Regions from separate parts of the Rhizobium beringeri genome, predicted to be linked through region 1. Evidence: predicted binding sites of a transcription regulator. Region 1 holds the regulator's gene; each other region holds the start of a gene.

Region 1 (7,696 bases):
CAGCCTCCGGCACGGTGATCCTCGAACTCGCCCTTGCCGGCGTGCCGACGGTGTCCGCCTACAAGACGGATTGGATCATCCGCCTACTGAGCCCGCGCATCAAGGTATGGACGGGCGCATTGCCGAATATCATCGCCGATTATGCCGTCGTGCCGGAATATCTGAACGAGGTGGTCCGCGGCGCCAGCCTGGCGCGTTGGATGGAGCGGCTGTCGGCCGATACGTTCCAACTGAAGGCGATGAACGAGGGTTACGATCTCGTCTGGCAAAGCATGCAGACCGAAAAGCCGCCCGGCGAGCACGCCGCCGAGATCCTTCTCGACGTACTGAAAAAGAAAAAACCCGGTCGTTTCTGACCGGGTTTTCTTTTGGGTTCTTTCTGAAGCGATCAGCGCTTCGAAACCGGAATGTAGTCGCGCTTCGGTTCGCCGACATAGAGCTGGCGCGGACGGCCGATGCGCTGTTCCGGATCCTCGATCATCTCGTTCCACTGCGCGATCCAGCCGACGGTGCGGGCGAGAGCGAAGAGCACGGTGAACATGGTCGTGGGGAAGCCCAGCGCCTTCAGCGTGATGCCGGAATAGAAGTCGATGTTCGGATAGAGCTTCTTTTCGATGAAATATTCGTCGGTGAGCGCGATGCGCTCCAGCTCCATCGCCACTTCGAGCAACGGATCATCCTTGATGCCGAGTTCGCCGAGCACTTCATGCGTCGTCTTCTGCATGATCTTGGCGCGCGGATCGTAGTTCTTGTAGACGCGGTGACCGAAGCCCATCAGGCGGAACGGATCGTTCTTGTCTTTGGCGCGGGCGATATATTCCGGAATGTGGTCGACCGAGCCGATCTCATTCAGCATGTTGAGCGCTGCTTCGTTGGCGCCGCCATGCGCGGGGCCCCAGAGGCAGGCGATGCCGGCGGCGATGCAGGCGAACGGGTTGGCGCCCGACGAACCGGCGAGACGGACGGTCGAGGTCGAGGCGTTCTGCTCATGATCGGCATGCAGGATGAAGATGCGGTCCATGGCGCGGGCAAGCACTGGATTGACCACATATTCCTCGCACGGCACGGCAAAACACATGCGCAGGAAGTTCGAGGCGTAGTCGAGGTCGTTCTTCGGGTAAACGAAGGGCTGGCCGATATGGTACTTGTAGGCCATGGCGGCAAGCGTCGGCATCTTGGCGATCATGCGCAGGCTGGCGACCATGCGCTGGTGCGGATCGGTGATGTCTGTGGAGTCGTGGTAGAAGGCCGACAGCGCGCCGACGCAGCCGCACATGACGGCCATAGGATGCGCATCGCGGCGGAAGCCGGTAAAGAAGCGGCTCATCTGCTCGTGCACCATGGTGTGGTGCGTGACGCGATAATCGAAATCCTTCTTCTGCACGGTGGTCGGCAGTTCGCCGTAAAGCAAGAGGTAGCAGACCTCGAGGAAGTCGCCATGTTCGGCGAGCTGCTCGATCGGATAGCCGCGATGCAGCAGGACACCTTCGTCGCCGTCGATGTAGGTGATTTTCGATTCACAGGATGCAGTCGACGTGAAACCCGGATCGTAGGTGAAGGAAGCCGTGTTCTTGTAGAGGGCACCGATATCGATGACGCTCGGGCCGATCGTGCCGCTTTTAACGGCAAGGTCGACTGATTTGTCACCGATTTTTATTGTAGCGCTTTGATCCGTCATGCTGATCCTCCGAAATGGCGGTGGCGCCATAAAAGCGCCATAGGGGTTAAGCGTCCTCACCGATAGCTATATGATCGCGAGGCTAATGCCAAGTTACCGTGATGGCATTTTGTGCATTGCAGTATCACCTTTTAGGCACTGCAGCGATGAGCCGCGTGCATATCGGAAGCCGATGATTCGACTGCTCTTTTGGCTCTTTCAATTTTCCCTCACTTTTCAATCGATTATTCTTGCCGGATTTGATTGGTGGTTGCATTCTGCCTGCCTGGGCGGATGACCTTGGGCGGCACATGCAGGAGTTGACGACAGTCGAATTGCGGCCGGAAGCAGGCGCCGGCCTTGCCGACTCCGCCGGTTTTTCTTCGCCTGTCGTGGTGACGCGGCCGGCAAGGACGCAGTCGGCGACACCGTGGCGCCACCGGTTGCCGGCAGCAGCCTCGCAATCACTGCGTGCCGGCATGCGCATACTGGGCGAAGAGGCGGACCACGGCCGTCTGCTGCTGTTCTCGCCGGTCTTCCTCGGCGCCGGCTCAGCCTTCTGGTTTCTAGCGGCATCGGACTTCCCGCTGGTAGCATCGCTGCTCTGCCTATTGGTGCTGATCGTCGCGGTTCTCATCGCCAGCCGCAGCCGGGCGGCATTGCGGGCAACGCTGCTGGCGCTTGCGCTTGTGGCCTGCGGCGTGGTGTCTGCGCAGCTCGAGAGCCGGCGGGCCTCGACCGTGATCCTCGATTCCGCCGTGACGACGACGGTGACCGGCCGTGTCGAGCGGCGCGAAGGCGATGGTCGCGGGCGGTGGCGCTATATTCTTGCCGTCACCGACACTGAGGCACCGGAGGTGAAGCGGCCGCCGGGGCGCATAACCGCGATCGCCCGCGGCGCGGATGTGCCCTTCGAGATCGGTGACATTATCACCGGCAGGGCACGGCTGACGCCGCCGGCAGGTCCAGCGCTTCCTGAGCTCAACGACTTCTCCTTCGGTGCTTATTTCGATGGCATCGGCGCCAACGGCTTCTTCTACGGTGCGCCGACAAAGGTCGATTTGCAGGCAGGTCCGCAGGCGGCCAGATCGACAACGGAAGCGCTGCTCGAAGGACTCTACCGGCTGCGCAGCGGTATCGGTGACCGCATAAGGTCGATCCTGCCCGGCGACACCGGCGCTTTCGCCGCTGCTCTGGTGACGGACGAGCGGCGCGCAATCTCGAATGAGACGACGGAGGCGCTGCGCCAGTCCGGTCTGGCTCATATCATCGCCATCTCCGGCCTCAACATGGCACTGTCTGCCGGCATCTTCTTCGTCGGTTTCCGGATGCTGCTCAGCCTCTTTCCCGGCGTCGCCCAGGCCTATCCGACCAAGAAGATTGCTGCTGCCGGCGCGCTCATCGCCGTCACCGCCTATTTCCTGATTTCCGGCTTTGCGGTCTCGGCCGAACGCGCATTCATCATGATGGCCATCATGTTGATTGCCGTCTTCTTCGACCGGCCGTCGATCAGCCTGCGCAATGTCGCTCTCTCTGCGCTTGTCATCCTCGCCATTTCACCGTCCGAGGTCTTGGGTCCGAGCTTCCAGATGTCCTTTGCCGCGACCTTGGCGCTGGTATCGGGCTATCAGCTGTGGAAGGACCGGCGCGTCCGCGAAAACGCCTTCCTGAAGCTGCCGGTGTTTCGGCCCATCGTTACGGTTGCGGGTTTCTTCGGCGGCGTCTTTCTGACCTCGCTGATCGGCGGCTTTTCCACCGCGCTGTTTTCCATCGAGCATTTTCATCGCCTGACCGCCTACGGCCTGCCGGCAAACCTCGCGACGATGCCGATCATCTCCTTCATCATCATGCCGGCTGGCCTGCTGGCGATGCTGCTCATGCCTTTCGGTCTGGACGTTTTGCCTTGGAAGGTCGTCGGATTCGGCCTCGATCTGGTGATCGCTGTCGCAAAGACGGTGTCCGGCTGGGGTGGCGATATCGGCATCGGCCGCTTGCCCGCCTGGTATTTCGCGATAGCCGTCGCAGGCTTTCTGCTGCTGACGCTGCTCCGCACCCGGCTGCGCCATATCGGCACATCGATCATCGTGGTCTCGACGCTCATCCTGCTGCTTCTGCCGGCTCCCCGGCCGCCGGATCTGGTGATTTCGGAGGATGGTGGTCTCGTCGCAATCGTCGAGGCGGCGGCCATGGCGTCCAACCGTGAAAGACCGCCGGATTTCATCTTCGACCAGTGGCAGAGAGCGCTGGTCCTGCCGACGCATCACCCGCCGAAGATGCTGGAGGGTCCTGCTATCCCGCCGGAGGGAGAAGACCGCCGCGTCAGGCTTTCCCGCGATCAGCAGAACGAAGCAAGGTCGGCGATGCGGGCGGCTGCAGCTGGTGGTGAAGCAAACCGCTTTTCCTGCGTCAAGAAGGCCTGGTGCACATCAAGGCTTGGCAATGGTCATGTGGTTGCTGTCATCGATAACGCCGCCTATCTCGGTCCGGCATGCGATGCGGCCGATATCGTCGTGACGTCGGTCCGACTGCGCTTCAACAGCTGCCGCTCAGGGGCGACGCTCTTCACCGGCGAAACGCTGCGCAGGACCGGTTCCGTCGAGTTGCGCTTCGCCGACGCCGGCCTGGAGGTCGCAACCGCATTCGATGCATTGTCGCGGCCGTGGATGCGGCATCGCGCCTATGATTGGCGCAGCAACAGTTTTGCCGAATCCGGACTGCCTGATGTCAGTGATAGCGGCGAATGAGGCCGACGAGCTTGCCCTGAACCTTGACGCGATCCGGCCCGAAAATCCGGGTCTCGTAGGCCGGGTTGGCCGCTTCCAGTGCGATCGAGGCGCCCTTGCGGCGGAAGCGCTTGAGTGTCGCTTCCTCGTCGTCGACGAGAGCAACGACGATGTCGCCAGGGCTTGCGGTGCTGCCGTTGCGAATGATCACGGTGTCGCCGTCGAAAATGCCGGCGTCGATCATCGAATCGCCTTTGACCTCCAGCGCATAATGTTCACCGGAACCGAGCATGTCGGCAGGAACGACGATGTCGTGGGTGTTGTTCTGGATCGCCGAGATCGGAACGCCGGCGGCGATACGGCCCATGACCGGCACGGAGACCGAGTTGCCGTTGTCGGCGACGGGTTTTGCGGGAGCAGGATTAGCGACCGGCTGCGGCTTGCCAAGGCTGCCCTCGATGACGCTCGGCGAAAAGCCGCGCCGGGGCTGAATGCTGGGGCTGTAGGCTTCCGGAAGCTTGATGACCTCGAGCGCGCGGGCGCGATTCGGTAGGCGGCGAATGAAGCCACGTTCCTCGAGCGCCGTAATCAGCCGGTGAATCCCGGACTTGGAGGCGAGGTCCAGGGCATCCTTCATTTCGTCGAAAGATGGCGGAACGCCGGATTCCTTCATGCGCTCATGAATGAAAAGGAGAAGCTCCTGTTGTTTGCGCGTGAGCATCGACGTTGTGACCTCGTGATTGAAACAAATCCAGAACAGACACTATATGTTCCATATGTGTTCCGCAAGTAGCTAAATTTCCGTAAAACTTGGTGCCAACTCGTTGAGATTTTTATTTTCATTCGCCGGATTGGGACACATCTCTTGCATTGAGGGGCGCGCCGTCGCACATCTCTTGCCGTTTCCAGGAGGGATATCATGAACGAGCATTCCGCCAAACCGCACCCGCTGGATCATGTCGTGCTGCCCGTCGTCAATATCGATCTGGCGCGCGAGAGGCTCGGCAAGCTCGGCTTCACCGTTGCCGCCGATGCACGCCATCGCTTCGGAACGGAAAACGCCTGCGTCTTTTTTGCTGACAAGACCTATCTGGAACCGCTGGGGATTGCGAGTGTCGAGGAGAGCGAGGCATCGGCGCGCCTAGGCAATGTCTTCACCGCCCGCAACCGGGCCTTCCGCTTCCGCTGCGGCGAGGAGGGACTTTCGGGGCTTGCCTTCGGTAGTAAGGATGCCAGCATCGATCATCAGAACTTCGTCGGCAACGGATCGAGCGCCGGCGAGATGCTGCAGTTCACCCGGCCGATGACGATGCCGGACGGTTCCGAGAGCATTGCCGGTTTCAAGCTGGCCTTTGCCGGCGACTTGCGCGCGCCCGATCTCTTCCTTTTCAGCGTCGAGCGCGTCAATCCGCTGCCGGCCGACCGCGGCGCGCTGGAAACGCATGCCAATGGCGTCACCGGCATTGCCGAGATCGCGCTCTGCGCGCCTGATGCCGCCGCTTTCGCCGCCTTCGTCGGCCTTGCCGTGGCGCAAGCGGCAGTCGAGAAAACCGGTTTCGGCGTCAATGTCGCGGCGTCGAACGTGAAAATCAGCCTGATGACGCCGGAAGGGCTGGAAGCCTATTTCGAGATCGCAGGCTCATCCGCCGATCGCGGCCTGCGTGGCCGGGCAATCCTCTTCATTGTCGCTGATCTTGCCGTGACAGAAGCGCATTTGGCTGCTAACGGGGTGACATACACGCGCAAGAACAATCGCATTCTGGTGAAGCCCGCGCCCGGGCAGGGCACGCTCTTCGCCTTCGAGGAGACACGATGAGCACTGAGACGAATTCCGAAGTCAAGATCGGCGAAGGCCAAGGCCAGGTCACCTTTTCCAATACCGGCCGCCTGTCGCTGATTGCCGGTCCCTGCCAGATGGAGAGCCGCGACCACGCCTTTATGGTTGCCGGTACGCTGAAAGAGCTTTGCGGAAAGCTCGGCATCGGCCTCGTCTACAAGAGCTCCTTCGACAAGGCGAACCGCACCTCGCTCTCGGCTGAACGCGGCATCGGAATCGAAAAGGGCATGGAGGTCTTTGCCGACCTCAAGAAGGAATTCGGCTTTCCTGTCCTGACCGACGTTCATACCGCCGAGCAATGCGCCGAGGTGGCAAAGGTCGTCGACGTCCTGCAGATCCCGGCCTTCCTTTGCCGACAGACCGACCTTCTCATCGCCGCCGCCAAGACCGGCCGCGTCGTCAATGTCAAGAAGGGCCAGTTCCTCGCTCCCTGGGACATGAAGAACGTCCTGAGGAAGCTCAATGCCAGCGGCAATCCGAACGTGCTGCTGTGCGAGCGCGGCGCCTCCTTCGGTTATAATACGCTGGTTTCCGACATGCGTTCGCTGCCGATCATGGCGGCTATGGGCGCGCCCGTTATCTTCGATGCCACCCATTCCGTGGCGCAGCCGGGCGGGCAGGGCGATTCCTCCGGCGGTCAGCGGGAATTCGTGGAAACACTGGCGCGCGCAGCAGTGGCTGCCGGTATTGCCGGCGTCTTCGTCGAAACCCACCAGGACCCCGACAATGCACCTTCGGACGGCCCCAACATGGTCTATCTCAAGGACATGCCGCGGCTGCTTGAAAAGCTGCTTGCCTTCGATGCGGTCGCCAAGGCTTGACGTTCAACAGCCTGACATGATCGTGCTATAGGCATGTCGCGAAAAAGTGTGCAGCGGTTTTGCGACAACGACATGCGGAAAGCCAAAGACCTAAAGCGTGGCAAGCGAATCTGAAAGATCGCGACGCGCTTTAGGCGAGATCCGAACGCTGGTTCGAAGGCTGGAAATTGCAGCATTGTAATTTGCACGCCTTCGACTAAGACAGGTTTCGAACCGACTTATCACCCACCGAGCAGGAAGAACCCATGACTGCAATCACCGATATCATTGCCCGCGAGATTCTCGATAGCCGTGGCAACCCCACCGTCGAAGTCGATGTCTATCTCGAAGATGGCAGCATGGGCCGCGCGGCCGTTCCCTCGGGCGCCTCGACGGGTGCGCATGAGGCGGTCGAGCTGCGCGACGGCGGCAAGCGCTACCTGGGCAAGGGTGTCGAAAAAGCGGTGGAAGCCGCCAACACCGAGATCTTCGACGCGATCGGTGGCATCGACGCCGAGAACCAGATCCAGATCGACAACATCATGATCGAGCTGGACGGCACGCCGAACAAGTCGCGCCTCGGCGCCAACGCCATCCTCGGCGTGTCGCTCGCCGTCGCCAAGGCTGCCGCCCAGGCGTCCGGCCTGCCGCTCTACCGTTATGTCGGCGGCGCTTCCGC
Region 2 (7,696 bases), 170 kb from region 1:
GCGCTCGCCGGGTGCGAGCGGCAGCATATTGATCAGCGCCTTGCCGCGCGAGGTCGGCGTGCCGATCGGCAGGCGCCAGACCTTCTCCTTGTAGACGATGCCGCGCGAGGAGAAGAACAGAACCGGCGTATGGGTATTGACCACGAATAGCCGGCTAACAAAATCCTCATCGCGGGTGGTCATGCCGGAGCGACCTTTGCCACCACGGCGCTGGGCGCGATAAGTGGTGAGCGGCACGCGCTTGATATAACCGAGATGCGAGACGGTGACGACCATGTCCTCGCGGGCGATCAGATCCTCGTCGTCCATTTCGAGGCCGCCATCGACGATCTCGGTGCGGCGCGGCGTGCCGAACTCGTCCCGGACGGCGAGAAGTTCGTCCTTGACGATGGTCTGGATGCGGACGCGCGAGGAGAGAATATCGAGGTAATCCTTGATTTCCTCGCCGATCTTGTTGAGTTCGTCGCCGATTTCGTCGCGGCCAAGGGCCGTCAGGCGGGCGAGGCGCAGTTCGAGGATGGCGCGCGCCTGCTCTTCCGACAGATTGTAGGTCAGGTCGTCATTGATGCGATGGCGCGGATCGTCAATCAGACGGATCAGGCTTTCGACATCTGCCGCCGGCCAGCGGCGGGTCATCAGCTCTTCGCGGGCCGACTGCGGATCGGGCGCCTGGCGGATGACGCGGATGACCTCGTCGATATTGGCGACGGCAATGGCGAGACCGACCAACACATGGGCGCGATCACGCGCCTTGCGAAGCAGGAATTTCGTTCTCCGGCTAACGACTTCTTCGCGGAACGAGACGAAAGCGCGAAGCATGTCGAGCAGGGTCAGCTGTTCGGGCTTGCCGCCGTTCAGCGCCACCATGTTGCAGCCGAAGGACGTCTGCAGCGGCGTATAACGATAAAGCTGATTGAGAATGACTTCGGCATTGGCATCGCGCTTCAGCTCGACGACGACGCGATAACCCTGGCGGTCGGATTCGTCGCGCAGGTCGGAGATGCCCTCGATGCGCTTGTCGCGCACCAGCTCGGCCATCTTCTCGATCATCGTCGCCTTGTTCACCTGATAGGGAATCTCGGTGATGATGATCTGCTCGCGGTCACCGCGCATCGGCTCGATGGCGGCGACGCCGCGCATGATGACGGAGCCGCGGCCGGTCTCATAAGCCGAGCGGATACCGGCACGGCCGAGGATCTTCGCACCCGTCGGGAAATCGGGGCCGGGAATGATCTGGATCAGTTCCGGCAGCTCGATTGCCGGATCGTCGATCAGCGCGATGCAGCCGTCGATGACTTCGGAGAGATTGTGCGGCGGGATGTTGGTCGCCATGCCGACGGCGATGCCGCCGGCGCCGTTGACGAGCAGGTTCGGGAATTTGGCGGGTACCACGACCGGCTCGGAGAGCGTGCCGTCGTAGTTGTCGCGGAAATCGACGGTTTCCTTGTCGAGATCGTCGAGTAGCGAGTGGGCAGCCTTTTCGAGGCGGCATTCGGTATAACGTTCGGCCGCCGGCGGATCACCATCGACCGAACCGAAATTGCCCTGACCGTCGATCAGCGGCAGCCGCAGCGACCAGGGCTGCGCCATGCGGGCGAGCGCATCATAGATCGCGGAATTGCCGTGCGGATGGAATTTACCCATCACGTCACCGGTGACGCGGGCGCATTTGACGTATTTCTTGTTCCAGTCGATGCCGAGCTCGGACATGCCGTAGAGGATGCGCCGGTGCACGGGCTTGAGGCCGTCGCGCACGTCGGGCAGCGCGCGGCTGACGATGACGCTCATGGCGTAATCGAGATACGACCGCTGCATTTCCTCCATGATGGAGATGGGCTCGATGCCTGGCGGGAGCTTCCCGCCGCCGGGGGGTGTTTGCTCAGTCAAAACAGATCACGATCTCTTCTAGAATCACTTGAAGATTTATAGCGGAAAGCCTGTTCCCGCGCCAATTTCACAGCGCGTTTTGAACAGGCTTTTGCGGCTTAAAGACGGTAAAACATACAAGTTACGCGGCCGGACCGGACAAATCCGCCGCAGGCCGCCGCGGGATATTTGCCAAATCGGAATCCCCGCTTCACAATCATAAAAACCACGCACTCATATGGGGTTCCGGAGAGCCGATGGCAAGCGCCGACCAATTGATCAACGCCTTCACGACGCTTCTCGTCACCATCGATCCGCCGGGGCTCGCACCGATCTTTCTGGGGCTGACGACAGGCATGAGCCGCAGTGAGCGCACGCAGGTGGCGCTGCGTGGCTCGACCATCGCCTTCATCATCCTCGCCGTCTTCGCGCTGTTCGGCGCCGGCGTGCTCAGCGTGCTCGGGATTTCGATCGGCGCCTTCCGCATCGCCGGCGGACTGCTGCTATTCTGGATCGCCTTCGAGATGGTGTTCGAGAAGCGCCAGGATCGCAAGGAGAAGGCCACCGAGGTGGCGATCACCAAGGATCATATCGAGAATATCGCCGTCTTTCCCCTCGCCTTGCCGCTGATTGCCGGCCCCGGCGCGATCTCGGCGACGATCCTGCTTGCCGGCACGCTGGCGACATCTGTGGGAAAGGCGCAGCTGATCGGCGTCCTTGCCGCCAATCTGTTGCTGACCTTCCTCATGCTGCTCGTCGCCGAACGGCTGGACCGTTTCCTCGGCGTCACCGGCCGGGCGATCCTGACACGCCTTCTCGGCGTCATCCTCGCCGCCCTTGCCGCACAATTCGTCGTCGACGGCGCGAAATCGGCGCTCAATCTCATCAGCGCGACGCCGCACTGAAATGGCGGCATCTGCCGCGAAATCAAAGAAAAAGAGCATGACGCCATCCAAGGCATCATGCTCTCTCACCTCTTTCACAAAGCCAGCAAAGACTATCGTCAGAACGGGATATCGTCGTCGAGATCCCGCGAGAAGTTACCGCCGCCGCCGCCACCGCCGCGGCTCGGCGATGAGGAGGGAGCCGGGGCGCCGTAGTCGTCGCCATAATCGTTGCCGCCAGCGGCACTGCCACGGCCGCCGCTCGCGCCGCCGCCTTCACCGCGGCCGTCGAGCATCGTCAGCGTCGAACCAAAACCCTGCAGCACCACTTCGGTGCTGTAACGATCCTGGCCCTGCTGGTCCTGCCACTTGCGGGTCTGCAGCTGGCCTTCGATATAGAGCTTGGCGCCCTTCTTCACATATTGCTCGACGACCTTGCAGAGGCCCTCGTTGAAGACGACGACAGTGTGCCATTCGGTCTTCTCACGGCGCTCGCCGGAATTGCGATCGCGCCACGTCTCCGAGGTCGCGATGCGAAGATTGGCGATCGGCCGGCCATCCTGAGTGCGGCGGATTTCGGGGTCTGCACCGACGTTTCCAACCAGAATTACCTTATTCACGCTACCAGCCATACTTCTCACCCTGCCTGCCGCCCTGCCCGGCGGCGTTTAATCGATCGGCGCACCTTAAACCATCACGGACCGCCGATGCGCATGGGCGGCATTTAATCCACATATTTATCCCATCAGAAAGCCGCATGCATTCATCAGGAATTTTGTTCTTTATTTGTTCTAGTTTATCCGTATGATCCTGTCAACAGAATCGAAAACCTTGAGCCCTTGCGGATATTCAGCCTCGACTCGCCCGTCGGCATCACTAAATAAGGGCTGTCATCCAGAAAACCAAAGCAGAGACGATGAGCGAACTGAAGACGATCTCCATCCGCGGCGCGCGCGAGCATAATCTCAAGAGCATCGATCTCGATCTGCCGCGTAACAAGCTGATCGTCATGACCGGGCTGTCGGGTTCCGGCAAATCCTCGCTCGCTTTCGACACGATCTATGCCGAGGGCCAGCGGCGTTATGTCGAGAGCCTGTCGGCCTATGCCCGCCAGTTCCTCGAAATGATGCAGAAGCCCGATGTCGACCAGATCGACGGGCTGTCGCCGGCGATCTCGATCGAGCAGAAGACCACCTCGCGCAACCCGCGCTCGACGGTCGGCACCGTGACCGAGATCTATGACTATATGCGCCTGCTCTTTGCCCGCGTCGGCGTTCCCTATTCGCCGGCGACCGGCCTGCCGATCGAGAGCCAGACCGTCAGCCAGATGGTCGACCGCATCCTCGATTTCGGCGAGGGCACCCGTCTTTATATTCTCGCGCCGCTCGTGCGCGGGCGCAAGGGCGAATACAAGAAGGAACTGGCGGAGCTGATGAAGAAAGGCTTCCAGCGCGTCAAGGTCGACGGCCAGTTCTACGAGATCGCCGAGGCGCCGGTGCTCGACAAGAAATACAAGCACGACATCGACGTGGTGGTCGACCGCATCGTCGTGCGCTCGGATGTCTCGGCGCGGTTGGCGGACAGCTTGGAGACCTGCCTGAAGCTCGCCGACGGGCTGGCGGTCGCCGAATTCGCCGACAAGCCACTGCCACCGGAAGAGACCTCGGCCGGCGGCTCGGCCAACAAGTCGCTGAACGAGACGCATGAGCGCGTGCTGTTTTCGGAGAAATTCGCCTGCCCGGTCTCTGGCTTCACCATTCCCGAGATCGAACCCAGGCTGTTCTCCTTCAACAACCCGTTCGGCGCCTGCCCGACCTGCGATGGCCTCGGCGCCCAGCAGAAGATCGATCCGGATCTCATCGTGCCCGAGCCGGAGCGGACGCTGCGCGACGGGGCGATCGCGCCCTGGGCCAAGTCGACCTCACCCTATTACAATCAGACGCTGGAAGCGCTCGGCAAACATTACGGCTTCAAGCTCGGCACCCGCTGGAACGATCTGTCCGACGAGGCCAAGGACGTGATCCTCAACGGCACCAACGACAAGATCGAGTTCCACTACGCCGACGGCGCCCGTTCCTACACGACCCAGAAGAATTTCGAGGGCATCATCACCAATCTCGAGCGGCGCTGGAAAGAGACCGATTCCGCCTGGGCGCGCGAAGACATCGAGCGCTTCATGTCGGCGGCCCCCTGCCCGGCCTGCAACGGCTTCCGCCTGAAGCCAGAGGCGCTAGCGGTGAAGATCGACACGCTGCATATCGGCGAAGTGACTGGTATGTCGATCCGCGTCGCCCGCGACTGGTTCGAGACACTGCCGGCAAGCTTCAATGCCAAGCAGAACGAGATCGCCGTGCGCATCCTCAAGGAAATCCGCGACCGGTTGCGCTTCCTCAACGATGTCGGCCTGGAATATCTCAGCCTGTCGCGCAATTCCGGCACGCTGTCGGGCGGCGAGAGCCAGCGCATCCGGCTCGCCTCGCAGATCGGCTCAGGACTGACGGGTGTGCTTTACGTGCTCGATGAACCGTCGATTGGCCTGCATCAGCGCGACAATGCCCGGCTGCTCGACACGCTGAAGCACCTGCGCGACATCGGCAACACCGTCATTGTCGTCGAACATGACGAGGATGCGATCCTGTCGGCCGACGACGTCGTCGATATCGGCCCGGCGGCCGGCATTCACGGCGGTGAGGTCATCGCCCATGGTACGCCGCAGGATATCATGGACAGTCCGAACTCGCTGACCGGCAAATATCTCTCCGGCGAACTCGGCGTTCCGGTTCCCGACGAACGCCGCAAGCCGAAGAAGGGCCGCGAGATCAAGGTGGTCGGCGCGCGCGGCAACAATCTGAAGAACGTCACGGCGTCGATCCCGCTCGGGGTGTTCACGGCGGTGACCGGCGTTTCCGGCGGCGGCAAATCCACCTTCCTGATCGAGACGCTTTATAAATCGGCAGCACGGCGCGTCATGGGCGCGCGTGAAAACCCGGCCGATCATGATCGCATCGACGGCTTCGAGCATATCGACAAGGTGATCGACATCGACCAATCGCCGATCGGCCGCACGCCGCGCTCGAACCCGGCGACCTATACCGGCGCCTTCACGCCGATCCGCGACTGGTTCGCCGGCCTGCCGGAGGCGAAGGCACGCGGCTATCAGCCGGGCCGTTTCTCCTTCAACGTCAAGGGCGGGCGCTGCGAAGCCTGCCAGGGCGATGGTGTCATCAAGATCGAGATGCACTTCCTGCCCGATGTCTACGTCACCTGCGACGTCTGCCACGGCAAGCGCTATAACAGAGAGACGCTCGACGTCACCTTCAAGCAGAAATCGATCGCCGAGGTGCTCGACATGACGGTGGAGGAAGGCGTCGATTTCTTCGCGGCGGTGCCTGCCGTGCGCGACAAGCTGCAATCGCTGAAGGATGTCGGTCTCGGTTATATCAAGGTCGGCCAGCAGGCGAATACGCTCTCGGGTGGCGAGGCGCAGCGCGTCAAGCTTGCCAAGGAGCTATCAAAACGCTCGACGGGGCGCACGCTCTACATTCTCGATGAACCGACGACCGGCCTGCATTTCCACGACGTCGCCAAGCTGCTTGAAATGCTGCACGAACTGGTCAACCAGGGTAACTCGGTGGTGGTGATCGAGCACAATCTCGAAGTCATCAAGACGGCCGACTGGGTGCTCGATTTCGGCCCCGAAGGCGGCGACGGCGGCGGTGAGATCGTCGCAACCGGTACGCCCGAAGCGATCGTCAAGGAGAAGCGGTCCTATACCGGACACTTCCTGAAGGAATTGCTGGAGCGACGGCCGGTGAAGAAGGCGGTTGCGGCGGAATGACGATGAGGCCAGCGTCGCCCGATGATCTGGAAACGATCGCGACGCTGACGTCAGCCGCCTATCGGCCCTATACCGAGCTGTTCGGCGCTCCGCCGATCCCGGTGACGGAGGATTACGCGCCGCGGATCGAACGCGGCGAGGTCTGGCTGCGCGAGATCGGCGAGCAAACGGCCGGCCTGGTGGTCGTCGAGCAGCATGCCGATCACCTCATGCTGTTCAACATCGCGGTCTCGCCGGCCTTTCAGGGTGCCGGGCATGGGCTGGCGATGCAGCGCTGGCTGGAGGGCAAGGCGCGGGAATGGGCCGTGCCGGAGATCCAGCTCTACACCAATGCGCGGATGGAGCGGAACATCGCGCTCTACAGCGCCTTCGGGTTTCAGGAAACGGGTCGCCGGCCGAACCCTTATCGGCCAGGATGGACGCTCGTCGATATGACGAAAGAGATCAATGCGGCCTGAGCGGCTGCGAATGGGGAGGACGACATGACGAAATCCGGCACTATCCGCACCGGCATCGGCGGCTGGACCTTCGAGCCCTGGCGCGGGCATTTCTTTCCCGAGAGCCTCAAACAGAAGGACGAGCTGAATTATGCCAGCCGCCAGCTGAAGGTTATCGAGGTCAACGGCACCTATTACAGCACGCAGAAGCCCGCGGTCTTCGCCAAATGGGCGGCTGACGTGCCTGACGGTTTCATCTTTTCGCTGAAGGCGACACGTTTCGTCACCAATCGGCGGGTGCTTGCCGAAGCCGGTGAATCGATGGAGCGGTTTCTGTCATCGGGCATCAGCGAACTCGGCGATCATCTCGGGCCGCTGCTCTGGCAGTTCGCGCCGACCAAGAGGTTCGATGCAGACGATTTCGAAGCCTTCCTGAAGCTGCTGCCGGCAAAACACGACGGGCTGACGCTGCGCCACGTGGTTGAGGTACGGCATGATTCCTTCAAGGTGCCGGAGTTCGTGGCGCTGCTGGCGAAATATGGCGTGGCGCCTGTTTGCGCCGAACATTTCGAATATCCGATGATCGCCGACGTGACGGCCGATTTCGTCTATGCGCGGCTGCAGAAGGGCTCGGACGATATACCGACCTGCTATCCGGAAAAGGACCTGAA
Region 3 (7,696 bases), 1.8 Mb from region 1:
CATCCCGCCGTTCTTCTGAGCGGCCCTGTCCTCCCACCAATCGTGGTTGCCCATGATCGCATGGACGCCGAGAGGGGCCTGCAAGGTAGCGAGCGCCTTCGACCATTGGCTCGAATGCACGTACTGCGTCACCATGTTCATGCCGGCGGCGTAATCGCCGAGCAGGACGGTGACATCGCCTTCGAGTTCATTCGCCCTGTGGCAGATCGCGGCAATGCGGCTTGCCGACATCCAGGGTTCACAGGCATGGAGATCGGCGAGCGCGACGACGCGCAGCTTGAGCCCTGGCGTCCATCCCGGCGGCGTCAGCTGGTAGCGGGTGATGGCGAGCCGCGCGAGCGGTTCATAGGCGAAAGCATAACCACCGAGCGACATGACGCCTGCGACACTGCCGCCGAGAACCTTGAAAAATCCGCGGCGGGTGATCACTCAATTGTCCTCCTGGAACAGTCGGAACTGAGCAGCCTCCATATCCTTAGGTGGTTGCATTCCCAGATGTTTCCACGCGATTGCGGTCAGAACACGGCCGCGTGGCGTGCGCTGAATGAAACCCTGCTGGATCATGTAAGGCTCGATGATGTCTTCGATCGCGTCGCGCGGCTCGGAAAGGCCGGCGGCAATGGTTTCGATGCCGACCGGGCCGCCGCCGAAATTGACGGCGATCATGTTGAGGTAACGTTTGTCGAGCTGGTCGAAGCCGACATTGTCGACCAGCAGGCGGGTCAGCGCCTCGTCGGCGATCTCGCGGGTGACGGCTTCTGCCCTTGCCACCTCGGCAAAGTCGCGCACGCGCCGCAACAGCCGGCCGGCGATGCGCGGGGTGCCACGGGCGCGTCTTGCGATCTCGCGGGCGCCCTCTTCGGTGATCGGCAGGTTCATGAGCCGCGCGCCACGGCGCACGATCAGTTCCAGCTCCTCGACGGTGTAGAAGCTCAGGCGCACCGGAATGCCAAAGCGGTCGCGCAGCGGCGTCGTCAACAGGCCAAGGCGGGTGGTGGCCGCCACCAGCGTGAATTTCGACAGGTCGATCTTCACCGAGCGAGCGGCAGGGCCTTCCCCGATGATGAGGTCGAGCTGGAAATCTTCCATGGCCGGATAGAGGATTTCCTCGACGGCAGGATTGAGGCGATGGATCTCGTCGATGAAGAGCACGTCGCGCTCCTCGAGATTGGTGAGCAGGGCGGCGAGATCGCCGGCCTTGGCGATCACCGGGCCTGACGTCGAGCGAAAGTTGACGCCGAGCTCTTTGGCCATGATCTGCGCCAGTGTCGTCTTGCCGAGGCCGGGCGGACCGACGAAGAGCACATGGTCTAGCGCTTCGCCGCGGTTTTTCGCCGCCTCGATGAAGACCTTAAGATTGGCGCGCGCTTCCGCCTGGCCGGTGAACTCGTCCAGCGATTGCGGGCGCAACGTGATATCAAGGTCTTCGCCCCGCTTTTCCGGCGATATCAGGCGGGCGGGTTCGCTCATGCTCTCATTCCGTTTTGAAACCTGTCACACCAATACACCAAAAAACGGCTGCCTCGACATCCCATCGTCGGTTTTCCGGCTTTTCACCGCGCCAATTCCTTCAATCCCAGCCTGATCAGCTTGGCGCTGTCGGCGCCATCGCCTGCCGTTTTCATTGCCGCGGCAATCGCATTCGCGGCCTGGTCGCGGGAATAGCCAAGGTTGGTCAGTGCGGACACCGCATCGGCGACCGGCGCAGCCGCGACACCTTCACCGAGTTCCTGCTTGAGAGCGATATTAATCGCTTCGCCGGCAAAGGCCGGCGCCCGGTTCTTGAGCTCGGTGACAAGACGCATCGCCACTTTCGGACCGACGCCCGGCGCACGCGAGACGGCGGCGCGGTCCTGTAGGGCGATCGCATTGGCGAGCTCGCCTGGCGTCAACGTCGAGAGCACGGCGAGCGCCACCTTGGCGCCGACGCCCTGGACGCTCTGGAGCAGGTTGAACCATTCCCGCTCCAGCGCGGTCGTGAAGCCGAAGAGCCTCAGCTGGTCCTCGCGCACATAGGTTTCGATAAACAGCACGCAGGCTTCGCCGGCCGAGCCGAGCTTGGACAAGGTGCGGGCCGAGCAATTGGCGACGTAGCAGACGCCGTGCACATCGACGAGCACATAGTCTTCGCCGATCTCGTCTATGGTGCCTTTCAGCTTGCCGATCATGGGTCGGGGTCTCTCAGCAGATGGGAACAAGTCAAGTATAGATTATCCGGCCAGTGCCTGTCGCATCCGGTTGCTGCCGCGATTGTGCGCATGGCAGATGGCGATCGCCAAGGCGTCGGCGGCGTCGTCGCCCTTGAATTCGACTTTGGGCATCAGGATCTTCAGCATCATGTGGATCTGATGCTTTTCGCCATGGCCGACACCGATGACGGCCTTCTTGACGGCGTTCGGGGCATATTCGGAGACCGGCAGTCCGGCACGTGCCGGCACCAGCATGGCGATGCCACGGGCCTGGCCAAGCTTCAGGGTTGCCACCGCATCCTTGTTGACGAAGGTCTGTTCGACGGCGGCTTCATCCGGCTTATAGCTGTGGACGATCTCCGCCAGGCCGTCGTGCAGCTGGCAGAGACGGGATGCAAGGTCCATGTCTCCATCAGAGGTCACGGTTCCAGATGCCACAAACCGCAGGGAATTGCCTGATGCCTCGATGATTCCCCAGCCGGTGCGGCGAAGCCCGGGATCGATGCCGACGATGCGAATCGTATTTTGCATGGTTCAACCTATAACGACTGCGAAATAACTGCCATCGATATGTGAACAAAACAAAAACACTCCCGGATTTCGGCTGCGTCATTTACCGCGAATTAAAACAGATGCCTGAATTCTAGTCATCAAACACAAGAGGGGCTTCTTTTGGCAAAGAGTTAAGCCTCCGATGTTCTGTTTACAGGTCAGTTGATCAGGCATGCGCAGCGTGCCCGCGCTGGCAGGCGCGTTCAGAAGGGGTTCGTTGTACATGGCTCGGAGATTTCAGTCCCTGTCCTTCAAGGTCATCGTCACGTTCATTTTGATGACCTTGCTGTCGATCGCGGTCATCGATGTGCTTGCCTATTTCGCCAGCAGTCGCATTTCCGACGAGCAGGCGCTGAAGGCCAAGGAAAGTGTGCTGATTTTTCGCGGCGACATGCTGCAGGACCAGCTGACGCAGCTTGAAAACCAAGCCAATTCCATCGCGCGCATCGAGGCGCTGCAGATGTCGATCACCAATCTGAAGAGCGGCTGGAAGACCATCGAGAAGACCGCGGGCGATGCCCGCGCCGAACTGAAGAAGGTTTTCATAGCAGGCAACCCCAACCCCGCCGACCAGCGCGAGAAGCTCATCAAGCCGGAAGGGCCGAGCGGCTTTTATTATTCGAGCCACGAGAAGACGCAGGGCGAAGTCGCCCGCGACCTCGAGGATACCGCCTTCAGCGATCTGCTGATTGTCGATCTCGAGGGTACCGTTCTCTATTCCTATAAGAAGGAAGACGACTTCGCCGAGAACCTGAAGTCGGATGCCTGGAAGGGGACCGGCGCCGGCATCGCTTTCGCCAAGGCGATCGAGAATACCGCCAAGGCGACCGATGATGCTGCGCCGACAGGCTTTTCCGGCCTTCGTGTCGATGCCGGCAGCGGCAAGTCGGCGATCTTCTATGCCGTGCCGATCGTCAAGCTTGGCGCGGCCAAGGGCATCATTCTCTTCAAGGTGCGCGACGAGATCGTCACCGGCATCCTCGCCAAGGGCATCGTCCAGGGCAGCACGGCGCGGGCGGCGATCGTCTCCGGCGATGGCTCCGCCGTCGGTCTCGACGCGAGCGGCAAGCTTGCGACCCTCGATGCGACACCCTTCACCTTCATCAAGAGCGCGCTTGCCAGTTCGGCGATGACGGTTGCCGATTTCAGCCGGGCGGATGGCGCGGCCCGCGCCTATGTCCGCGGCATCGACTATCGCGGCGACCGCTTCCTCGTGGTCGAGAGCGTGCTTCTGAGCGAGCTCAATGCCGGCTCGATCGAGATCGCCACCCTGCTCACGATGATCGGCATCGGCGTGCTCGTCGTCATGGTGATCGCGACCGGGCTCGTCACCAATTTCCTGTTTTCGCCGCTTGCGCGGCTTGCCGGCGTCACCCGCGAGGTCGCCGACGGCAAGCTCGACAGCGAGATTGACAGCCTGAACCGCAAGGATGAGATCGGCACGATGGCCAACGCGCTCGACCGCTTCCGCCACTCGCTGATCGAAAGCCGCGAGCTCGAAGCCGCCAGCGAAGAGACGCGCCTGCAGGCCGAGCACGACCGCCAGCAGAATCTGGCCGAGCGCGAGGCCGAGGCCAAGACGCTGCAGCAGGTGGTCGAGGCGCTAGACGAGGGCCTGCATCATCTGGCGAACGGCGATCTCGCCTACCAGATCGATACCCGTTTCCCGAACGAGCTCGAAAGCCTGCGCGTCAACTTCAACGAGGCGCTGGCGACGCTCAGCGAAACCATGACGGCAATCGGCGGCAACTCGATGGCGGTGCGCGCCGGCTCAGAGGAGATGCGCACCGGCGCCGACGAACTTGCCGGGCGCACCGAGCGCCAGGCCGGCTCGATCACCGAGACGGCGAATGCGATCAGCGCCATTACCCAGTCGGTCCGCCGGCAGATCGAGCGAGCCGAACAGGCCGAGCGCATCGCCCGCGACGCCAAGAAGGAGACGACCGGCTCAGGCCAGATCATGCGCGAGACGATCGCCGCGATGGAGGCAATCCAGGCCTCCTCGCGCCAGATCAACACGATCATCTCAGTCATCGACGACATCGCCTTCCAGACCAACCTCCTGGCCCTCAATGCCGGTGTTGAGGCAGCGCGCGCCGGTGAATCCGGCAAGGGCTTCGCCGTCGTCGCCATGGAAGTGCGCGAGCTTGCCCAGCGCTCATCGAGTGCGGCCAAGGAGATTTCCAGCCTGCTGCAGAAATCGACGCATGAGGTCGAAAGCGGCGTTACGCTTGTGGAAAAAGCGGGCGTTGCGCTGACGGGCATCGGCGCCCATGTCGAGGCGATCAACGGGCAGATCAACGAGATCATGGGTGCGACCCGCGAGGAGGCCAACACGCTGCGTGAGATCAATAGCGCCGTCGCCGAACTCGACACGATGACGCAGCAGAACGCCTCGATGGTCGAGGAGACGACGGCGGCGATCCACCGGCTGGCGACGGAAGCCCTGGAAATGGACCGCCAGCTCGGCAATTTCACGCTACCGCATGGCCATCACCAGCCGAGAGCCGAGGTGCATGTGCTGCGCCGTCAGCGGTAAGCTACACCTTTCCACATTGCACAAGGGTCGCGCTCGCGCGGCCTTTTTTGTTTGCGCGCATGGTTTGGAATGGTGCGGGCGCGAACCTACATAGACGGCATCGTTCAACCGCCCGGCAGGTTTCCCATGGTTCCCTTCTCCATACTCGACCTTTCCCCCGTTGCCGAAGGCAGCACCGTGCGCCAGTCCCTCGAGGGCTCGGCGCGGATGGCTGTGAAGGCCGAGGAGTTCGGTTACAAGCGCTTCTGGCTCGCCGAACATCATGGCATGCCGGGGATCGCCAGCGCTGCCACCGCCGTCGTCATCGGCCATGTCGGGGCTGCGACAAAACGCATCCGCATCGGCTCCGGCGGCATCATGTTGCCCAATCATTCGCCGCTCGTCATCGCCGAGCAGTTCGGCACGCTGGAGGCGCTCTTCCCCGGCCGCGTAGATCTCGGCCTCGGGCGAGCGCCGGGAACGGACATGCGCACGGCACAGGCACTGCGGCGCAACCTCGAGGCCGGTGCAAACAGCTTCCCGAACGACGTTGTCGAACTGCAGCAACTCCTCGATACACCGGTCGAGAACCAGGCGATCCTTGCAGTTCCCGGCAATGGCTCACATATCCCGATCTGGCTGCTCGGCTCCAGTCTCTACAGCGCCCAGCTCGCCGCCATGCTCGGGCTTCCCTATGCCTTCGCCTCGCATTTCGCGCCCGACATGCTGCTCGATGCGATCGCGATCTACCGTGACCGCTTCCAGCCCTCGGCGACGCTCGACAAGCCGCATGTGATGGTCGGCGTCATGGGCGCGGTGGCGGCAACGGACGAGGAGGCGCACTACCATTTCACCTCCGCCCAGCAGCAATTCGTCAATCTGCGCCGCAATGTCCGCGGCCCGTTCCCGCGTCCGGTGGCCGATATGGGGGACTTCTGGTCGCCGATGGAGAAGATGAATGTCGAACACACGCTCCGTTATGCCGTGGTGGGATCACCAAAGACGGCCGAGACGAAACTGACGGAGTTCCTGCGGGAAACGCAGGCTGACGAGGTGATCATCTCGATGCCGATCCACGACATCGAGGCGCGGCTGACATCGGTGGAACTATTCGCAGGGCTGGGAAATTTCATGCGGGCGGCCGCTTAGGATCGACGCACGGCGCACTCTGACGGCGCCACCGGCAAGAAAAAACCCGGCGTTGCAGCCGGGTTTTATTTGACACCTGCCTGAGGAGATCAGGCCGAGAGCTTCGCCAGCACTTCTTCCGAGACTTCGAAGTTGGAATAGACGTTCTGCACGTCGTCATCGTCTTCCAGGCTGTCGATGAGCTTCAGCAGCGACTGGGCTTTTTCCTCGTCCACCGGCACGTTGTTCTGGGCGCGCCAGACGGCCTTGACGGTTTCGGCTTCGCCGAGGCTCGATTCCAGTGCTTTCGCCACTTCGCCGAGGGCTTCGAAGCCGCAGGTGATGTAGTGGCCGTCTTCGTCGGTCTCGACGTCATCGGCGCCGGCTTCGATCGCGGCTTCCATCACCTTGTCGGCATCGCCGACGGAAAGCTTGTAGGTGATTTCGCCGACATGGTCGAAGGAGAAGGAAACGGAACCGGTTTCGCCGAGAGCGCCGCCGGCCTTGGTGAAGCTCGAGCGGACGTTGGAGGCGGTGCGGTTGCGGTTGTCGGTCAGGGCCTCGACGATGATCGCCGTGCCGCCGGGGCCGTAGCCCTCATAGCGGACTTCGTCGTAGTTTTCGCCGTCGGCGCCGGCTGCCTTCTTGATGGCGCGGTCGATATTGTCCTTCGGCATGGACTGGGCCTTGGCGTTCTGGATCGCCAGGCGAAGGCGGGCGTTCATCGTCGGGTCGGGCAGGCCGGCCTTGGCGGCAACGGTGATTTCGCGCGCAAGCTTGGAGAACATTTTCGACCGCACGGCATCCTGACGGCCTTTGCGGTGCATGATGTTTTTAAACTGTGAATGGCCAGCCATGGCACCCCTGTTCACGTCTCATTGTTCGGAATGGGCCGCCTTATAAGAGCGAAATGGCACCCGTTCAAGGAAAAAGCAGTTCGGAACAAAGGCGAGGGGATGACGTTTCAACCGAACTCCATCCAACGGAAAGGAACGATCATGGCAAGTCTCAGCGAGGCGCAGGAACATCCAGCACGTCAGCTCTGGGATCAGGTCAACGATGTTCATGCCGGCATGCTCGGAATTTCCGGACTGGATATGCACATGCAGCCGATGGCGCCACATGCCGATCCCACCACCAACACCATCTGGTTCTACACCAAGACCGATGCCGACATCGTGCGTGCCATTAAGCCCGGCAGCCGCGCGCATTTCTGTGTCGTCGGCAAGGATCACGACTATCACGCCTGCCTTGCAGGTGTGATCGAGGTGCATCCTGACCCTTCCAAGATCGAGGAATATTGGAGCTC
Region 4 (7,696 bases), 1.1 Mb from region 1:
CCGCACGGCGCTGTCCGAGCAGAAGATCAAGCAGGCCGAGGTCGAGGCGATAAAGGCGGTGCGTTCCGCCGCTGTCGATCTCGCAATCGCGGCCGCTGAAACCGTGCTTGCCAAGCAGGCCGACGCCAAGGTCCAGTCCGAGCTCTTCGGCAATGCCGTCGGCCAGGTCAAGACGCGGCTGAACTGAGCGGCTTCGAAAACATTTGAGAGGGAAGGCCGGGCATGTCCCGGCCTTTTCTTTTCTACGCTCTTTTCTTATTCGGAAAGCAGCTCGTCCGTCTCAGGACCGTCCTCGGTCTTGCGCAACGGCCTGAAGCTCATCCGGTGCAGGGAACAGGGGCCGTGCCTCTCGATGCCGGCGCGGTGCTGCGCCGTGCCATAGCCGACATGCGCGGCGAAACCGTAATCCGGAAATACACGATGGGCCCGTGCCATCATCCGGTCGCGCGTCACCTTGGCGACGATCGAGGCGGCGGCGATCGAGACCGAGCGGGCATCACCCTTGACCACGGCCTGTCCAGGGCAATCGAGGCCGGGCGGCACGTCGAGCCCGTCGGTCAGCACGTAGCTTGCCGGAATGGCGAGGCTGCAGATGGCCCGGCGCATGGCGTCGAGGCTCGCCTTGCGGATATCCGTCTCGTCGATGCGGGTCGAACTGGAAGAGGCGATGGAGACGGTCGCGGTCGCTAGAATCTGTACGAACAGTTCCTCACGCCGTTGCGCCGACAGCTGCTTGGAATCGTTCAGACCCTCAGGGATGCGCCGGGGATCAAGGATGACGGCAGCAGCAACAACGGGTCCCGCCAGCGGCCCGCGGCCTGCCTCGTCGGCACCGGCGACCGGCCAGTGGCCGGCCTTGCGGGCTTTGAGTTCCAGCCGGAAATCCGGCACGAGCGGAGCTGTGTCGAAAAGCAGGGGAGAATCGGGTGACGTGCGAGGTTTCATGCGGCTGAACCTCGCACGCCAACCCGATTGCCCGCAAGTCCCCGGATCAGGGCGGCGGCCGGGGACGCTCCGGCGGATGGTGGCGGTCAGGGCCATCCGCGGGAATTGCGCTCGGGACTCGAAAACAGGGCGGTTTTGTCGAGAAGCCGATGCGCAAGCTAGAAGCAATTCCAGGAACAGTGTGGCGCGGTTTTCCGTCCGGAATTGCGTAAAAACAAAATATCAGAGCAGCGACAGCTGCACGCCGCTGCCATCGGGCGGCACGAACAGATCGTCGCGTAGCGGCACGCTGCGTCGCGTCAGGCCGAAACGCCGGGCTGCCATCTCAAAGCGCCGGGCGATCTGCCAGGCATAGGGACCGGCGCCCTTCATGCGCTTGCCGAATTCGGCATCATAATCCTTGCCGCCGCGCATCGAGCGCACCAGCGACATCACATGCCGGTAACGATCGGGGTAATGCTGCAGCAGCCAGTCGCGAAACAGCGGGCTGACCTCGAGCGGCAGCCTGAGGATGACATAGCTCGCCTCGGCGGCGCCGGCAGCCTTTGCCGATTCGAGGATGCGCTCCAGTTCGTGGTCGTTCAGCGCCGGGATGAGCGGGGCGGCCATGACAACCGTCTGTATGCCTGCTTCGGCAAGGGTGTGGATCGTCTCCAGCCGCCGCGGCGGCGTGGCGGCACGCGGCTCCATCGTCCGGGCAAGCTTGCGATCCAGCGTGGTCACCGAGATGCCGACGCGCACCAGGTTCTTAGCTGCCATCTCCTGCAGAATGTCGAGATCACGCAGGATCATCCCCGACTTGGTGACGATCGATACCGGATGGTTCGCCTTGTTCAACACCTCGAGAATGCCGCGCATGATGCGCCATTCCTTCTCGATCGGCTGATAGGGATCGGTATTGGTGCCGATCGCGATCACCCGCACTTTGTAGCCGGGCTTGGCGAGTTCCCGCTCCAGGAGTTTTGCCGCATCGGGCTTGGCAAAGAGCTTCGTCTCGAAATCGAGCCCTGCGGAAAGCCCCATATAGGCGTGTGTCGGCCGGGCGAAGCAATAGATGCAGCCGTGCTCGCAGCCGCGATAGGGATTGATCGAGCGGTCGAAGGAAAGGTCCGGCGATTCGTTACGGGTGATTGCCGTGCGCGGCTTCTCGACCTGAACTTCGGTCTTGAAGGGCGGCAGCTCCTCCCACGTCTGCCAGCCATCGTCGACGGTTTCCCGCTGCAGCGCTTCGAACCGACCTGTCGGGTTCAGTCCCGCCCCACGTCCACGCCGCCGATCGACTTCGACTCTCAGACCGGAGGAAACGATCATCGCATCGGCAATATCTGCCGTATTGGCAGGCGCGAATGCGGCCTGCCCTGCCAGGGACTGCTCTCTCATCGGATTCTCCCGTGGCGGAAAGCCATCGCCTCCGCCCGTTTTGCTGATTAAATTCCTATCCGCAAAACGAGAACAATGCAAGAACAAAATAAGGAAAACGGTGCTGGCAAAAATTTGTGCGGCGCATTATAAATGGTCAATGTTGACGGTTGTTCTCGAATGTCAGGATCAGGAATCTGAGCTGGCACAGACCTTATCGGTATTGGTGGCAGGTGCGGTGGAGGGGCTTGTGAGCGACGTGGTCGTGCTCGATCACGGCTCGCGCGACGGCACCTCGCGGGTGGCCGACGCCGCCGGTTGCCGCTTCCATTCGCAGTGGGATATCAAGGACATCGTCCGCGCCGCCCGCGGCGAATGGCTGCTCTTCGTCGAGCCGGGCGCGCGACCCCAGGCGGGCTGGATCGATGAGATCGCCGAATATGTCGCACTGAACAAGCTGCCGGCGCGCTTCACCGCATCGCGTGGCTATAGGCGCCCGTTCTTCCAGCGTGTCGGCCGGGCCGTACCGCCGCTGGAGCTCGGCTTTCTCCTGCCGAAGAAGCAGGCGCTCGCCATCGCCAAAAGCGGAATGCGGCTTACCGAATTCGTCAAGGGCCAGAAGCCGCGCAAGCTCGCAAGCGAACTGATTCCGTCCTGGGTCGCCCGCGCTGCGCGGTAGGTGTCACGACCCTCTCCATGAGCAAAAGATGGCGCCCAATAGGATTTCGCGCTATAATTCAAACATGGCGCCGTCGAAGCGCCGCGCTTCGCAACGGAATGGCCATGGAATGCCGGTGAACGGCAGAACAGGTCAGTGACAATCTCCTCTTCTGCCGGGTTCCCGGCGAAAGGAGGTGCGTCATGACACGCGGTAGGATCTACGGCGTACGCAGTATGATCTACGGCCTCATCGCCGTCATATTGCCGACATTGGTGATCGCGCATCCGCATTCGGCAGCATCGCAGATGATGCGCAGTTGCGCAGGCCGACCCGAAATCGTCAATTTCCTGGACAAGAACTTCGCCGAAAAGCTCACGGCAGTCGGACTGATCAACGAGAACGCCATTCTTGAGGTCTATGCCGCCGAAAGCGGCACCTGGACCCTCATCATCACGGATGTTCACGGCATAAGCTGCGTCCTGCTGTCGGGTGACAGCTGGGAGACGATGCCCATCCTGCCGGGCTTGGCCACATAGGAATGCCGCTGTTGCAGGCAGTCTACTTCGTCGCGCCGCGTTTCAGGTGCTCGTCCAGACGCGGCATGATCTCCACGAAATTGCACGGCGTGCTGCGGTAGTCGAGCTGTCCTTTCAGGATGCCGTCCCAGGCATCCCGGCAGGCGCCGGGCGAACCCGGCAGCACGAAGATGAAGGTGGCGTTGGCAACGCCTGCCGTGGCGCGCGACTGGATCGTCGCCGTGCCGATCTTCTCGTAGGAGATGCGGTGGAAGATGGCGGAAAAGCCGTCCATCCGCTTTTCGAACAAGGGCTCCAGCGCCTCGGGCGTCACATCGCGGCCGGTAAAGCCGGTGCCGCCGGTGGTGATGACCACGTCTATGTCTTTGCTGTCAATCCAGGCCTTCACCCGCGCGGCAATCTCCGCGCGATCATCGGGCACGATTCCCCGGTCCACCAGCCTGTGGCCCGCCTCGGTGATCCGCGCCGCCAGCGTGTCGCCTGACTTGTCCGTCTCCGGCGTGCGCGTATCCGAGATCGTCAGAACCGCAATGCCGACCGCGATGAAGGGCCGCTTTTCGTCTACGCCTGCCATCATGCGCCTCCCGAAACCGTTTCCGTCGCCTGGAAATACCAGTCGGGCCGCGCGTCGTGAAGAGCTGCCGCCGCATCCTCGGAAGCAGTCACGGTCGCAAAGATGCCGAAACATGTGGCGCCGGAACCGGACATGCGGGTCAACAGAGCGCCGTTAGCCTGCAGCATCGCCGTGATCGCCGTGATCTCCGGCACGAGTTCGCGCGCCGGCGGCTCCAGGTCGTTGCGGGCAGCAGCAATCGCCGCAAGCCAGTCGGCAGTCTGAGGTCGGCTCGGAGCCAGGCTCAGGCCCGGATTATTCTTTGTCGCCAGACGGCGGAAAACCTCGGGCGTCGAGACGCCTTTCAGCGGATTGGCAAGCACCATGGCCAAGGCCGGCAGATCCGGCACGGGTTCGATCTTTTCGCCGATGCCGCGGGCAATCAGCGGCCGGCTCTCAAGGCACATCGGCACGTCGGCGCCGAGCTTCAGGGCGAGAGCTGCGAGCGCCTCCTCGGGCAAGCTCGCGCCCCAGAGCCGCATCAGCCCGCGCAGCGTCGCGGCCGCATCGGCCGAGCCGCCGCCGATGCCGGAGGCAACCGGCAGGTTCTTTTCCAAGTGGATGTGGACCGGGAAGGCGAGGGGGCCGACCGCCTCGCGCAGGAGATCGCGCGCCTTCAGCACCAGGTTGGTGCCGCCATCGCCGGCAAGGACCTCGCCGAACCGGCCAGACAGGCTGAATTCGTCGGTCGGCGACCGCATGAAGTCCAGCCGGTCGCCATAATCTGCGAAGGTCACCAGCATATCGAGCAGATGATAGCCATCCGGGCGCTGGCCTGTCACATGCAGGGCCAGGTTGATTTTCGCGCGAGCTTCCTCGGTGATGCTGGAGCATGATGCCGAAAAGTCTGAGCAGTTTTCGGACGACATCATGCTCTATTTCTTTGATCTCGAAGCGGCCAAGCCCTCTTAAGGGCCTTCTTCAGGCAAACGTCCCGCCCGTCAGGATTTCTTGTCGACCGGCGGCGGGATGACGGGTGCCGGATCCGGCTGCTTCTTGTCGGCCGCCTTGGCATCGTCGCTGGCGGGAGGCAGGCCGTTGGCGACCTTGTCCTTGATCTTCGGAATTTCGGCGGCCTCAGGCTCGGAGCTGAGCGCCCGGTTCCACTGGTAGACGGCCTCGAGCTTGCGCCCGACGCGCCAGTAGGCATCGCCGAGGTGGTCGTTGATCGTCGCGTCGCCGGCCTTGATCTGTGCGGCCCGTTCCAGTTCGTCGACGGCATCGTCGAAGCGGTTGAGGCGGAAATAGGCCCAGCCGAGCGAATCGATGATGTAGCCGTCGTCAGGGCGAAGGTCGACGGCCTTCTTGATCATGCCGAGACCTTCGTCGAGGTTCCGATTCATGTCGATCCAGGAATAGCCGAGATAGTTCAGCACCTGCGGCTGGTCGGGATTGAGCTCCAGCGCCTTGCGGAAGTTCGGTTCCGCCAGGTCCCACTTCTTCAGCCGCTCATAGGCGATGCCGCGCTGGAAGAAGACGCTCCAGTTGGCGCGGCCGGGAATGGGGCCGATCGCATCGACGGCCTTGTCGTAATTGGTGGCCATCGCCTCGTAGTCCTTGGCGTCGGAAAGTACGCTGCCATAGGCGAGGTAACTGCGGATGTCCTTCGGGTCGGAGGCGATCAGCGCCTGCAGGTGCTTGCGCGCCTCATCCACCTTGCCGCCCTGGGCAAGGGCAAGGCCGAGCTGCAGCTCGGAGATGCGCCGCATCGGTGAATTCTCCGGCACCTTCTTGTAGAGGGCGATGGCGCGGTCCATCTGGTTCTGCTTCTCGGCAATGCCGCCGAGCAGCACCAGCGTATCGGCGCTGTTCGGATCGAGCGCATTGGCCGTCTGCAGGTAAAGCGAGACGATATCCTCTGCGCCGTCGCGGTTCAGCGCGCCGCCGACCGAGAACAGCACGCCGGCAGCGCCTTCTTCGGCCGTCTTGACCTGCTGTTCCTGCTTCTCGTTCTTTTCGACGCTGTCGCGCAGCGCATTCAGCGGCGCGTAGTTCGGCAGCAGGTTGTCGCCGACGGAAACGGCGTCGAGCGCCTTCTGCTTGTTGCCTTGTGTTGCTTCGAGGCGAGCAAGCGCCATCACCGCGCGCATGAAGGTATCGGGCGCCGTCGCTCCGCCTTCCTTGTCGAGCACGGCATCGTTCAGATGCTGGCGGGCGGATTTCACGTCGCCGATGGCGATGGCGATCGCGCCGGCATTGTAATTCTGGAAGATGCGGAACCAGTCCGGCCCTTTCATCTTCTCGACCATGGCGAGCGCTTCCTTGCCGCGGCCGGCGCCGACGCGGGCCCAGGCGAGCAGCAGGTCGTTCATCATCCGGTCGAGATCGTTCGGCCCCTTATATTTCAGGATGGCCTCGGCGGTCTTGTAGTCGTCGCGGCGCACGGCATCCATGCCGCGCACGATCGTGGTGATACGCTCGACCGAAGGATCGCCCTTCAGGTCGTTGGCGTATTTGACGCCCTCCTTGATGTCGCCATTGAGCAGCAGCGAGATCATCAGCCGCTGGCGAATCTCGGGATTGCCGGGCTCGATCTGCAGCGCCTTCTTGTAGAGCTCGATCGCCGTTTCGTAGTCATGATCGACATCGGCCGTGCGCGCGGCGAGGAAGGCGCCGGAGAAACTGGTAACGCTATCGGCATCAAAGTGAGCGGCCGTGCCGGCATCGTCTGCCTTGGCCGCATCCTCGGCGTTGACGCCGCCGACACTGCCCAGCGAAAGGACAGCGGCAAGCGCTGCGCTCGTAAGAAGACGGATGGCAAGTCTCTGCCGCATTAGGAAACCTTTCTTCGACAGCGTCCCGGACAATGTGCCGGTCGCAAAACAAGTTGCGATCACTGATTCATAACAGGATGGCTTTTTTGAAGCGGCGCCGCAAGAAAATCAGCCTGCGATCAAGGACGTTTGATCAATTGACGCGCTCGATGCAGAAGTCGATCACTTCCATCAGGGCCGATTTCCAGACCGTATCGGGAAGCGGCGCAAGCGCGTCCCGTGCGATCGTGCCGTAATGGATCGCACGGCCGATCGTGTCGCTGAGCGTGCCATATTTGGTGATCAGCCCCAGCGCTTTTTCGAGGTTGGCGTCGGTGCTGTTGCCGGCTTCGATCGCATCGCGCCAGAAGGCGCGCTCGTCCTCGGTGCCGCGGCGATAGGCGAGAATGACCGGCAGGGTGATCTTGCCTTCGCGGAAATCGTCGCCGACATTCTTGCCGAGATCGGCCGCCTTGCCGCCGTAGTCGAGCGCGTCGTCGACGAGCTGGAAGGCGAGCCCCAGATTCATGCCGTAGGATTTCAGCGCATTGCGGCCGGACCGGCCGGCCTCTGCGACGATCGGCCCGACTTCGGCGGCCGCAGCAAAGAGGGCCGCCGTCTTGGCGCGGATGACGGAGAGATAATCGTCTTCGGTCGTCTCCATGTTCTTGGCGACCGAAAGCTGCAGCACTTCGCCTTCGGCGATCACGCAGGCGGCGGAAGACAAGACGTCGAGCGCATCGAGCGAGCCGACATCGACCATCATGCGGAAGGCCTGGCCGAGCAGGAAGTCGCCGACCAGCACGCTTGCCTGGTTGCCCCAGATCAT

What was found. Region 1 encodes LexA, which represses DNA repair genes until DNA is damaged. Its sites were predicted from a motif close to TGTTCNNNNTGTGTTCNG; they were not measured.
Region 2: uvrA (excinuclease ABC subunit UvrA) is a predicted target of LexA. The motif match lies at 3,527-3,544, and genes of this name have one in related genera.
Region 3: ruvC (crossover junction endodeoxyribonuclease RuvC) is a predicted target of LexA. The motif match lies at 2,762-2,779, and genes of this name have one in related genera.
Region 4: ELH03_RS02820 (PA0069 family radical SAM protein) is a predicted target of LexA. The motif match lies at 2,394-2,411, and genes of this name have one in related genera.

Annotation. Positions count from the first base shown of each region.
Region 1 is NZ_SILG01000001.1:1,696,956-1,704,651, forward strand. It holds gene lpxB (lipid-A-disaccharide synthase) at 1-356, shown strand, start outside; gene gltA (citrate synthase) at 389-1,678, opposite strand; gene ELH03_RS08715 (ComEC/Rec2 family competence protein) at 1,969-4,401, shown strand; gene lexA (transcriptional repressor LexA) at 4,382-5,101, opposite strand; gene ELH03_RS08725 (VOC family protein) at 5,300-6,196, shown strand; gene kdsA (3-deoxy-8-phosphooctulonate synthase) at 6,193-7,038, shown strand; gene eno (phosphopyruvate hydratase) at 7,284-7,696, shown strand, end outside.
Region 2 is NZ_SILG01000001.1:1,865,612-1,873,307, reverse strand. It holds gene gyrA (DNA gyrase subunit A) at 1-1,887, opposite strand, end outside; gene ELH03_RS09550 (MarC family protein) at 2,124-2,771, shown strand; gene ELH03_RS09545 (single-stranded DNA-binding protein) at 2,870-3,382, opposite strand; gene uvrA (excinuclease ABC subunit UvrA) at 3,667-6,588, shown strand; gene ELH03_RS09535 (GNAT family N-acetyltransferase) at 6,585-7,046, shown strand; gene ELH03_RS09530 (DUF72 domain-containing protein) at 7,071-7,696, shown strand, end outside.
Region 3 is NZ_SILG01000001.1:3,530,241-3,537,936, reverse strand. It holds gene ELH03_RS17765 (metallophosphoesterase) at 1-429, opposite strand, end outside; gene ruvB (Holliday junction branch migration DNA helicase RuvB) at 430-1,470, opposite strand; gene ruvA (Holliday junction branch migration protein RuvA) at 1,554-2,168, opposite strand; gene ruvC (crossover junction endodeoxyribonuclease RuvC) at 2,211-2,720, opposite strand; gene ELH03_RS17745 (methyl-accepting chemotaxis protein) at 2,965-5,280, shown strand; gene ELH03_RS17740 (LLM class flavin-dependent oxidoreductase) at 5,407-6,408, shown strand; gene ELH03_RS17735 (YebC/PmpR family DNA-binding transcriptional regulator) at 6,498-7,244, opposite strand; gene ELH03_RS17730 (pyridoxamine 5'-phosphate oxidase family protein) at 7,386-7,696, shown strand, end outside.
Region 4 is NZ_SILG01000001.1:552,610-560,305, forward strand. It holds gene ELH03_RS02810 (F0F1 ATP synthase subunit B) at 1-187, shown strand, start outside; gene rnhB (ribonuclease HII) at 256-945, opposite strand; gene ELH03_RS02820 (PA0069 family radical SAM protein) at 1,168-2,325, opposite strand; gene ELH03_RS02825 (glycosyltransferase family 2 protein) at 2,465-2,983, shown strand; gene ELH03_RS02830 (hypothetical protein) at 3,166-3,501, shown strand; gene moaB (molybdenum cofactor biosynthesis protein B) at 3,524-4,075, opposite strand; gene ELH03_RS02840 (4-(cytidine 5'-diphospho)-2-C-methyl-D-erythritol kinase) at 4,075-4,986, opposite strand; gene ELH03_RS02845 (tetratricopeptide repeat protein) at 5,056-6,888, opposite strand; gene ELH03_RS02850 (polyprenyl synthetase family protein) at 7,022-7,696, opposite strand, start outside.